Linked DNA regions of Armatimonas rosea. Each later gene encodes a partner of the first gene's protein in a complex. Links are inferred from orthologs where the notes say so. Each region holds a gene or a part of one and is shown in the gene's direction. Other genes may lie near its edges.

Region 1 (4,737 bases):
CGCTCCGTGTCACCCAGCCGTCGCGTGCCAGGGTCTGCACCGCGCGGTGGATGGTCAGCTTGGCGACCCCAAGATCCGCGGCAAGCTCCAGCTCTGAGGGAATCTTCTCGCCTACTTGCCAGTGCCCCGCGCGAATCTGCTCAAGGAGGCGATTATAGGCCTGCTGATGCCGTGGAGTGGGATCGTGGGGATCAATCGGGGATAGCATAGAGTTCGTGAGCAGTATATACCAATGTGGCGTGAAGTGCTAGAAGCAAACAAGAGTATTCCTGGGGGGCCACTTTGGCGTATAATAAGCGCCGTGATCGAAAACGACGACCCCCTGCTTGCGTCTCTCAACCCGGTACAGCGCTCCGCGGTACTCCACACCGAGGGCCCCCTTCTCATCTTTGCGGGGGCAGGCTCGGGCAAGACCCGCGTGCTGACCCACCGAATCGCCTATCTCATCCTGCACCAGGGAGTCCGGCCGCGCAATATCCTGGCCGTGACCTTTACCAACAAGGCCGCCAAGGAGATGCGCGAGCGCCTCGAAAAGCTCCTAGGTGAGGGGGTGACCAAGGAGATGTGGGTGGGGACCTTCCACTCCACCTGCGCCCGCTTGCTCCGCGAGAACGGCAGCAGTATCGGCCTAGAGCGGGACTTTGTGGTCTACGACGACGACGATCAGATGACGCTGATGAAGGAGTGTCTGCACCAGCTCAACCTCGACGACCGCCAGTACGCGCCCCGCGCGGTGCTCTCGCTGATCTCCCGTGCCAAGGAGAAGCTGGTCGCCCCCGAGGACTTCACCAAGCACTTCTCTGGGCACTTCGAGAACGTGGTCGCGCGGCTCTACACGCTCTACCAAGAGAAGCTGACCATGAACCGCGCCCTCGATTTCGACGATCTAATCGGGAAAGCCGTGCGCATGCTCCAGCAGCGCGAGGACGTTCGCGAGCGCTACCAGAGTAAGTTTCGCTATGTCTTAGTGGATGAGTACCAGGACGTTAACCATGCGCAATACAAATTAACGCAACTTCTCTCCGGTGGAAAGAACAATCTCTGTGTAGTGGGAGATGAGGATCAGGGAGTTTACGGGTGGCGAGGCGCAGATATTCAGATTATTTTGAACTTTGAGTCAGATTATCAAGACGCTCAAGTAATTAAGCTAGAACAAAATTACCGATCCACAAAAACAATCCTGGATACTGCCTACGATGTTATCTCCAAGAACCGGGGGCGAAAAGATAAGAAGCTCTGGACCGATAATGGCGATGGTGAGGCGATTCGGCTCCTTGAGGCGATCAACGAGCAAGAGGAGGCGGTCTATGTTGCGACCGTGATCCGCGAGGCGGTGGAGGCGGGGGAGCGCAGGCTCTCGGACTTTGCGATTCTCTACCGCACCAACGCCCAGAGCCGTATGCTGGAGGAGATCTTCATCAACCACCGGATTCCCTACACGATTATTGGGGGCGTCCGGTTCTACGAGCGCAAGGAGATCAAGGACCTGCTCGCCTACCTCAAGGTGATCCACAATCCCTTCGACTCCATCTCCCTCAAGCGCATCGTCAATGTCCCGGCGCGGGGGATCGGGGCGGGGACCTGGGCCAAGCTGGAGGAGCGGGCACTGGCGCTGAACTGCACGATCTGGGAGGCGCTCGCCGATATCAATGCGCTGGGGCTCAAGCCGAGTCTGAAGAAGGCGGTGGAGAGCTTTGTGGCGCTGCTCATGCACCTGCGGAGCGAGCGCGAGACCCTGCCGCTCACCAAGCTGGTCGAGCGCCTGATTGAGGAGACCGGCTTTGTGCGGGACCTAGAGCGGGAGAAGACCGTCGAGGCCCAGAGCCGCGTGGAGAACGTCCAGGAGCTCCTCTCGGTGACGCGCCAGTTTGAAGACAGCACCGAGGACCCGTCGCTGCGGGCGTTTCTAGAGCAGACCGCGCTGATCGCCGATGTGGACAAGCTCGGGGAGGGCGGTGTGGAGTGTGTGGTGCTGATGACCCTCCACTCGGCCAAGGGGCTAGAGTTTCCGGTGGTCTTTCTGATCGGGATGGAGGAGAGCATCTTCCCGCACTTCCGCTCGCTCCAGAGCGACTCCGCCATCGAGGAGGAGCGCCGCCTGGCCTATGTCGGGATCACCCGCGCCCAGCAGGAGCTCTATCTCACGTTTGCCACCCGCCGGACGATCTTTGGCAATGTTCAGTTCAATCCGCCGTCGCGCTTCTTGCGAGATATCGCCATCGAGCGCCTCGCGATCCCTCAGGGCGCGCGTCTCCCCACCTTCCTCAAGAGCAAGCAGCGGGACCTGGCGAGCGTTCCGACTCCCACAGCCTCGGCTTTGGCCCAGCCAACCTCTCCCCAAACCCCTCTCCCGGGCGTTCGTACCTCACTGGGAAAGGGGCTTTTGGATGCTCCCTTCCGGCCGGGGGAGAAGGTGCGTCATGCGGTCTTTGGGCAGGGCGTCGTGGTGGCGTGTACGGGAAGCGGCGACGAGGCCCAGGTCTCGGTCGCGTTTCCCAATGTGGGGATCAAGAAGCTCGTGGCAGGCTACGCTCGCTTGGAGAAAGTGTAGCCTGCCTGAGGTGTGAGGGGGCCTACTGCCCGGCGGGAGCAGCGGGCTTGCGCGGGAGCTTGTCGTCGCGCATGGCGGCGTTGTAGAGGAAGGCAGCAAGAACCGTCGCGGCCTGCTTCATGTCCTCGATCTGGACCCGATCAAAGGTATCCATGTTGGAGTGGTGGGTCCGGGCATCGTACTCGATCGTGTCCTGGATGAACTGGAAGCCGGGGAGCCCCGCGGAGTTGAACGAGAGGTGGTCGGTTCCGCCAGTGTTGCGTGCGGTCACCGTGGTCGCTCCGAGATCCGCAAAGGGCGTGAGCCACTGGGCGAAGAGCGGCATGATTGCGGTGTTGCCCTGGCAGTAGACCCCGCGAATCTTACCGGTGCCATTATCGAGGTTGAAGTAGCCGGAGAACTTGGCGTGCTCTGCGCCGGGAGCGGTGGCGGTGCCAAAGTGTGCCTTCACGTAGGCGGCGGAGCCAAAGATGCCCTGCTCCTCGCCGCTCCAGCAGCCCACCCGGATCGTCCGGCGCGGCTTGACCCCGATTGCCTTTAGGATGCGCACCGCCTCCATCGCCACGCTCACCCCACAGGCATTGTCGGTCGCGCCCGTGCCGGTGTGCCAGGAGTCGAGGTGGCCGCCGGCCATGACAATCTCATCGGCCTTGTCGGTGCCCTTCCACTCGCCGATCGTGTTGTAGGCCATGCTCTTGTCATCGCCGTTGAAGTGGACCTTGAGATCGAGCGCCACGCTGACGCTCTCACCGGCCTGTACCATCCGCACGATCCGGTTGTAGTGCTCCGCCCCGACCGCGATCTGGGGGATCATCAGCTTCTCTGCCGCCACCTGGTAGGCGTTCAGGCGTGGGGCGCGGGGAGCACCGGGCTGGCGTACCTCCTCGCGCTCACGGGCGGTGGGCACCTGGGGCACAGTCGCCTGCTCGACAAAGATCGTTCCGCCATCGCCCGAGCGTGCCTGGGAGAGAGTCGCCACCGCGCCCTCGGCCTTGCAGAAGGCCAGGATCTGCCCGACCATCTGTGCCTGGCGCATGCGTGCCTGGAAAGCGGCCCGCTGCTCGTCGGTCATGTCCGCACCAAGCCCGCCGCCACCACCGCCACCTTGTCGGGGACGTCCACTACCGGCCAGAGCTCCCGATGCCATCGCCGCGAGCTGCTCGTCGGTGTAGCGTGAGCCCTGCGGTGTGAAGTGTGCGGGAAGCTCCTTGATCGGGCTGACCAGGGCGATCTTGCCCTTGAGCTTGCCCTTGAACTTGGCGAGCGCCTCGGGGCTATCGGCATCGACAAAGACCACATCGGCGGTCCCTGACCAGCCCGTGGACCAGGCGCGCGGGGCGGCGATTAGGTTGAAGGCGGTCGGCCCCACGACACTGGCGGTGAACTTATCGCAGGTCCAGCCACGGCCAAAGGGGCCCCAAGGCTCCAGGCGGGCATCGAGACCCCACTCGATCATCTTATTCTTAGTCCACTCATTGGCGCGTAGTAGGCCGGGCGAGCCGGTCAGGCGGGGGCCAATCACATCGGTGAGATACGCGAGGTGCTGGGGAAGCTGGGAGCGCTTGAGGCCCTCCTCGCGAATCTTGGCCATGACAGCGGGATCGGGCGTGTCGGCCTGAAAGCGGGGCGCGGGTGCGACCAGAGCGGCAAGCGGAAGGAGAAGTAGTGAAAGAGGCATTGCTGTTTCCTTGAAAAGGGAGGGAGAAGATGGAGAAAATATACCAAAATCTGACACGCGGTACAATGCCCTGTGCCTTCTATCTATGTTTTTGATCTGGACGGTGTCCTCTGGCGCGGCGAGAGTGTCGTGCCCGGAGCACCGGAAGCCATCGCCCGGCTACGTGCCGCCGGTAAGCGTCTCTACTTTCTCACCAACAACTCCAGTCAGCCACGGCGGGTCTATGTCGAGAAGCTCACGCGCCTAGGGATGCCTGCCCAGGAGAGTGAGATCGCCACCAGCGCCTCGATCACCGCGGCCTATCTCCAGCAGCAGGGGGCGGCGGGAAAGTCGGTCTTTGCGGTGGGGGGACCGGGAATCCACGACGAGCTCGGGCGGGTTGGGATCGAGGTCGTGAGTGTCGCCGACCCGGAGGAGCGTGACCTGGCGTGTTCTTATGTCGTGGTGGGGCTGGACAAGGACTTCCGCTACGAGACCCTGCGCCGTGCCCAGCAGTGCCTCTTGCGTG
Region 2 (4,731 bases), on another replicon or contig:
GCTTGTGCACTGAGGGCGAGAACCCCGAGGCTGATAAGGGCGATACCGCCCGGCTTGATGATGACCTTGACTGCCATGAGTTTCCTAAAAATAAAGAACGTTGATTAAATATTCGGAGAATCATGGTAGGGTCTGCAGAGCCGCAGGAGAATTCGGGTAGATTTACCTGGTTAAAGAGGTGTATTCCCAGTGGGTGGTACACTACCGTCCGTGATACAACCAACCCTCCGGCGCTACCCCCTGGTCAAGAACGACCCCCTCCAAGCCTGGGACGCCGCCGATGAGCTGCTCCTCAAGCATGTCGCTGCCCTGGAGCTCGCCGGTAAGCGCGTCTTGATCGTCCACGACCACTTCGGTGCCCTCACCTGCTCGCTGGAGGCCGAGGAGCTCACCAGCTACACGGACTCGTTTCTCAGCCACCGCGCGATCCAGCTCAATAGCCAAGGGGCCCGCTCGACCGTCTCGACCCTCGACGAGCTCACCGGGGTCTACGATTTTGTGCTCCTGCGCTTCCCCAAGAACCTCTCGTACTTTGAGGACATTCTCTGTCGGCTCACGGCGCACCTGCGGCCCGGCTCGCTCCTGATCTGCGCCAGCATGGTCAAGCACCTCTCGGTCGGGGTGTTTCCCTTGCTCCAGAAGTACATCGGCGAGACATCGACCAGCCTGGCGGAGAAGAAGGCGCGCTTGGTCTTCGCGGAGTTTGAGAAAGAGGCCGTCGCCTCGCCGTTCCCGCTCTCGCTCGACATTCCGGGCCTTGCCCATCCCTTCACCAACCACTCCAATCTCTTCAGCCGCGAGAAGCTCGATCCCGGCACCAAGTTCCTGCTCCAACACCTCCCCGAGGGGCCGTTTGCCAAGGTCCTCGACCTGGGCTGTGGCAACGGCATCCTGGGGATTGTTGCCCAGCAGCGCTACCCCGATGCCGCACTCACGTTCTCCGATGAGTCCCGCATGGCTCTCCAGAGCGCCGAGACCAACTACCGAAAGTTCTTCCCTGAGGGCACGGCGGCATTTGTCTGGGCCAACTGCTACGAGGACCAGGAGCGCGACTCGCTGGACCTCGTGCTCTGCAACCCGCCGTTCCACCAGGAGACCACGGTCCACGATGGGATCGCCTGGCAGATGTTTGTCGATGCCCGCCGCGCGCTAAAAGTAGGGGGGACGCTCCGGGTGATCGGGAACTCCCACCTGGGCTACCACCTCAAGCTCAAGCGCATCTTTGGCCGGGCGAAAATTGTCGCCACCAACGATAAGTTCATGATTGTCGATGCCGTCAAGACGCCTACCCAAGTGATACAATAGCGAACCATTGTTTGTTTGGGGAGGCGGGGCGCATGGCAAAGGGAAGTGGGCGGTTTGAGTTCGTGGGGCCACCGGCGGCGGGAGATCAGCCCAAGGCGGTCGCCCAGCTTGTCGAGGGGCTCCGCAAGGGCGAGAAGCGCCAGACACTGCTCGGGGCGACCGGAACCGGAAAGACCCACGCCATCGCGCGCGTGATCGCCGAGGTCCAGCGGCCGACCCTGGTGATGGCACACAACAAGACCCTGGTCGCGCAGCTCTGCACCGAGCTCAAGGAGTTCTTCCCGAGCAACGCGGTCGAGTACTTTGTCAGCTACTTCGACTACTACCAACCCGAGGCCTACATCCCCCAGACCGACACGTTTATCGAGAAAGATAGCGCGGTCAACGAGGAGATCAACCGCCTGCGCCACTCCGCCACCCAGGCGATTCTCTCGCGACGCGACACGATTATCGTGGCATCGGTCTCCTGTATCTACGGCCTGGGCTCGCCCAAAGAGTACAAGAACACGGTGGTCTGGTTCGAGGTGGGGCAGGACTGCGACCGCGACGAAGTGATGCGGCGCTTGGTGAGCATGCAGTTCTCCCGCAACGATATCGCCCTCACTCTCGGGACCTTTCGGGTGAAGGGCGACACGCTCGATATCCAGCCCGCCAACGAGGAAGTCATCTACCGGATCGAGTTCGACTGGGACACGGTACGGCGCATCACCGCCATTGATCCTATCACCGGCGAGACCATGAGCGAGCGCGACGAGCTCTCGATCTTTCCGGCGACCCACTGGGTGAGCGACCCGGAGAAAGTCGAGGAGATTGTCCGCAAGATCGAGGGCGAGATGGAGGCGCAGGTCAAGAAGTTCGAGGCCGAGGGCAAGCTGATCGAGGCCCAGCGCATCCGCCAGCGCACGAACTTTGACATGGAGATGGTCCGCGAGATGGGCTTCTGCTCGGGGATTGAGAACTACTCGCGCTGGTTCGATGACCGCGATCCGGGCTCGCCGCCCAACACGCTGCTGGACTACTTCCCCGACGATTTCCTCATTGTCCTCGACGAGAGCCACCAGACCATTCCCCAGCTCAATGCGATGTATGCCGGCGATAGAAAGCGCAAGGAGACCCTGATTGAGTACGGGTTTCGGCTGCCCTCGGCGGCGGACAACCGCCCGCTGCGCTTCCAGGAGTTTGAGAAGGCCGCCGGCCAGCTGATCTTTGTCTCCGCGACCCCCGGCCCCTACGAGCGCCAGCACTCCGAGCGGATCGCGGAGCAGATCATCCGTCCTACGGGCCTGATCGACCCCCAGATCACGATTCGCCCCACGAAGGACCAGATCGACGACCTGATCGGGGAGATTCGCGACCGGATCGAGAAGCACGAGCGCATTCTTGTCACCACCCTCACCAAAAAAATGGCCGAGGACCTGACCGAGTACCTGGTCGAGCTGGGGATCAAGGTCCAGTACCTCCACTCCGATGTCCACACCCTGGAGCGCTCCGAGATTCTCCGAGACCTGCGCCTTGGGGTCTATGATGTGGTGGTTGGTATCAACCTGCTCCGTGAGGGCCTCGACCTGCCCGAGGTCTCGCTGGTTGCGATCCTCGATGCCGATAAAGAGGGCTTCCTGCGCTCGGAGACATCGCTGATCCAGACCATCGGCCGCGCCGCCCGAAACTCCGAGGGCTTGGTGCTGATGTACGCCGATACCATCACGGGCTCGATGCAGCGCGCCATCGACGAGACCAACCGCCGCCGTGCGATCCAGGTGGCGCACAACACCAAGCACGGGATCACTCCCACCACGATCAAGAAAGCGGTCCAGGACGTGCTGGCCGCCAAGCAGGTCGCGGAGGCCAAGAGCTACTACAAGGTCACCAAAGAGGTCGCCCCCGAGTCCCTCCCGCTGAAGGACCTTCTCCTCGCCCTCACCGATATGGAGAAAGAGATGAAGCAGGCCGCCAAGAACCTGGACTTCGAGCACGCGGCGCTCCTGAGAGATGAGATGAGCCGCCTCAAGAAGCTCCTCCCGACCGAGATGAAGAAGAAATAAGGGGGCGGCCTCATGGACGAGGCGGGCCCGCTTCGCTTCTGGCCTGCGGCCGTGATGTCGCGGAGCGACTTTGTGGCGCGTGCGCCAGGAGCGAAGCGAGCGCCCCTCGTTCATGAGGGGCCGCGTATCGGGTAGAATAGCCTCGCACAGCCTCCGATGATGGAATTCGTCGGGGGTATTTGTTTTTAGGAGAGGATGAGGCATGGAACAAAACACCGCGCGGCGGGGGGCCGAGACCCAGCAGAAGGCGCTGGAGGTCAACCTAAACCCCCGCCTCTACGGCACCTTTGCGGAGATTGGGGCGGGGCAGGAGGTGGTGCGCTGGTTCTTCCAGGCAGGCGGCGCGGCGGGGACCATCGCCAAGTCCATCTCCGCCTACGACATGACCGTCAGCGATGCCATCTACGGACCGTCGCCGCGCTATGTCTCCCGCGAGCGGCTCCAGACCATGCTGGACTATGAGTTCTCTCTACTGCGGGAGCGCCTCAGCCCGCTCCGTGGCCCCGAGACCGACTTCTTTGTCTTTGCCGACACGGTCGCGGCGCGCAACTTCCACGGCACCAACGAGTGCCACGGCTGGATGGGGATCAAGTTCCAGCGCCTCAACGAGCTCGAGGCCAGCCAGGTGGTGATCCATGTCCGCATGCTCGATACCGACAACATCAGCCAGCAGGAGGCGCTCGGGATTGTCGGGGTGAACCTGATTCATGGGGCCTTGCTGCACTACGACAACCCCGATGTGATCCTCAGTGACCTGCTGGACAGCCTCACCGCAGAGCGGATCGAGGTGGACATGATCAAGTTCAGTGGGCCCGCGTTCGAGGAGATCGACCACCGCCTCATGGCCCTGAAGCTGGTGCAGCTCGAGCTCTCCAACGCCGCGCTGTTCTCCGCCGACGGCGAGGTCTTGCAGCCGTCGGAGGTGCTCCGCAAGAAGCGCATCCTGGTGGAGCGCGGCTCGTTTCGGCCCGTGACGCATGTCAACTTGGACATGATCCAGTGCGCTAAGCAGCAGTTCGCCGACAGTCCGGGGGGTGATCAGGAGACAGTCGTGCTGTTTGAGATCACGATGAAAAATCTCTTGGCGAGTGGCGAGATCGACTACGCCGACTTTCTGGCCCGTGCGGACTTGCTCGCCGCCACGGGAGCCACGGTCTTGGTCTCGGACTACTTTGAGTACTACCGCTTGGCGGCCTACTTGCAGCGCTACACCAAGCTCCCGATTGGGATCACGATGGGGATTCCCAGCCTCAAGGACCTGTTTGAGGAGCGCTACTACGAGGACTTGGGCGGGGGGATCTTGGAGTCGTTTGGGCGGCTGTTCAAGAACGACCTGCGGCTCTATGTCTACCCGCTGATGGACAAGGCGAGTCGGCAGCTCATC

Evidence for each region. The genes of interacting proteins can lie anywhere in the genome.
Region 2: the proteins of pcrA (region 1) and uvrB are in contact, whole or in part, in a crystal structure (PDB 7EGT), measured with the Thermus thermophilus proteins. The link is inferred for Armatimonas rosea from one-to-one orthologs. Residues at the interface, in WP_096412145.1 of Thermus thermophilus: His654, Arg656, Phe657, Gln666, Asp668, Glu669, Lys680, Arg681, Leu682, Ser683, Lys685, Tyr686, Ala687; in WP_096411307.1 of Thermus thermophilus: Glu23, Leu25, Arg26, Asp27, Gly28, Glu29, Arg30, Phe31, Arg55, Glu326, Asp327, Phe328, Glu379, Ser382, Gln383, His398, Gly400, Arg401.

What each region holds. Positions count from the first base shown.
Region 1 is NZ_JACHGW010000002.1:1,333,328-1,338,064, forward strand. The notes cover bases 1-2,926. They hold pcrA (DNA helicase PcrA), read left to right. Parts: upstream 1-301; coding sequence 302-2,551; downstream 2,552-2,926. Other genes in these bases: HNQ39_RS14135 (GntR family transcriptional regulator), read right to left, coding at 1-208; HNQ39_RS29630 (M20/M25/M40 family metallo-hydrolase), read right to left, coding at 2,574-2,926. Outside these bases: more of HNQ39_RS29630, read right to left, coding at 2,927-4,229; HNQ39_RS14150 (phosphoglycolate/pyridoxal phosphate family phosphatase), read left to right, coding at 4,302-4,737. UniProt on the Escherichia coli protein: A helicase with DNA-dependent ATPase activity. Unwinds DNA duplexes with 3'-5' polarity. Translocates on single-stranded DNA with 3'-5' polarity. Initiates unwinding more efficiently from a nicked substrate than double-stranded DNA.
Region 2 is NZ_JACHGW010000003.1:551,277-556,007, forward strand. Bases 923-3,842 are described here. They hold uvrB (excinuclease ABC subunit UvrB), read left to right. Parts: upstream 923-1,337; coding sequence 1,338-3,347; downstream 3,348-3,842. Other genes in these bases: HNQ39_RS30610 (methyltransferase), read left to right, coding at 923-1,305; HNQ39_RS30310 (hypothetical protein), read left to right, coding at 3,360-3,482; HNQ39_RS17540 (nucleotidyl transferase family protein), read left to right, coding at 3,550-3,842. Also shown: HNQ39_RS17525 (hypothetical protein), read right to left, coding at 1-77; more of HNQ39_RS30610, read left to right, coding at 211-922; more of HNQ39_RS17540, read left to right, coding at 3,843-4,731. UniProt on the Escherichia coli protein: The UvrABC repair system catalyzes the recognition and processing of DNA lesions. A damage recognition complex composed of 2 UvrA and 2 UvrB subunits scans DNA for abnormalities.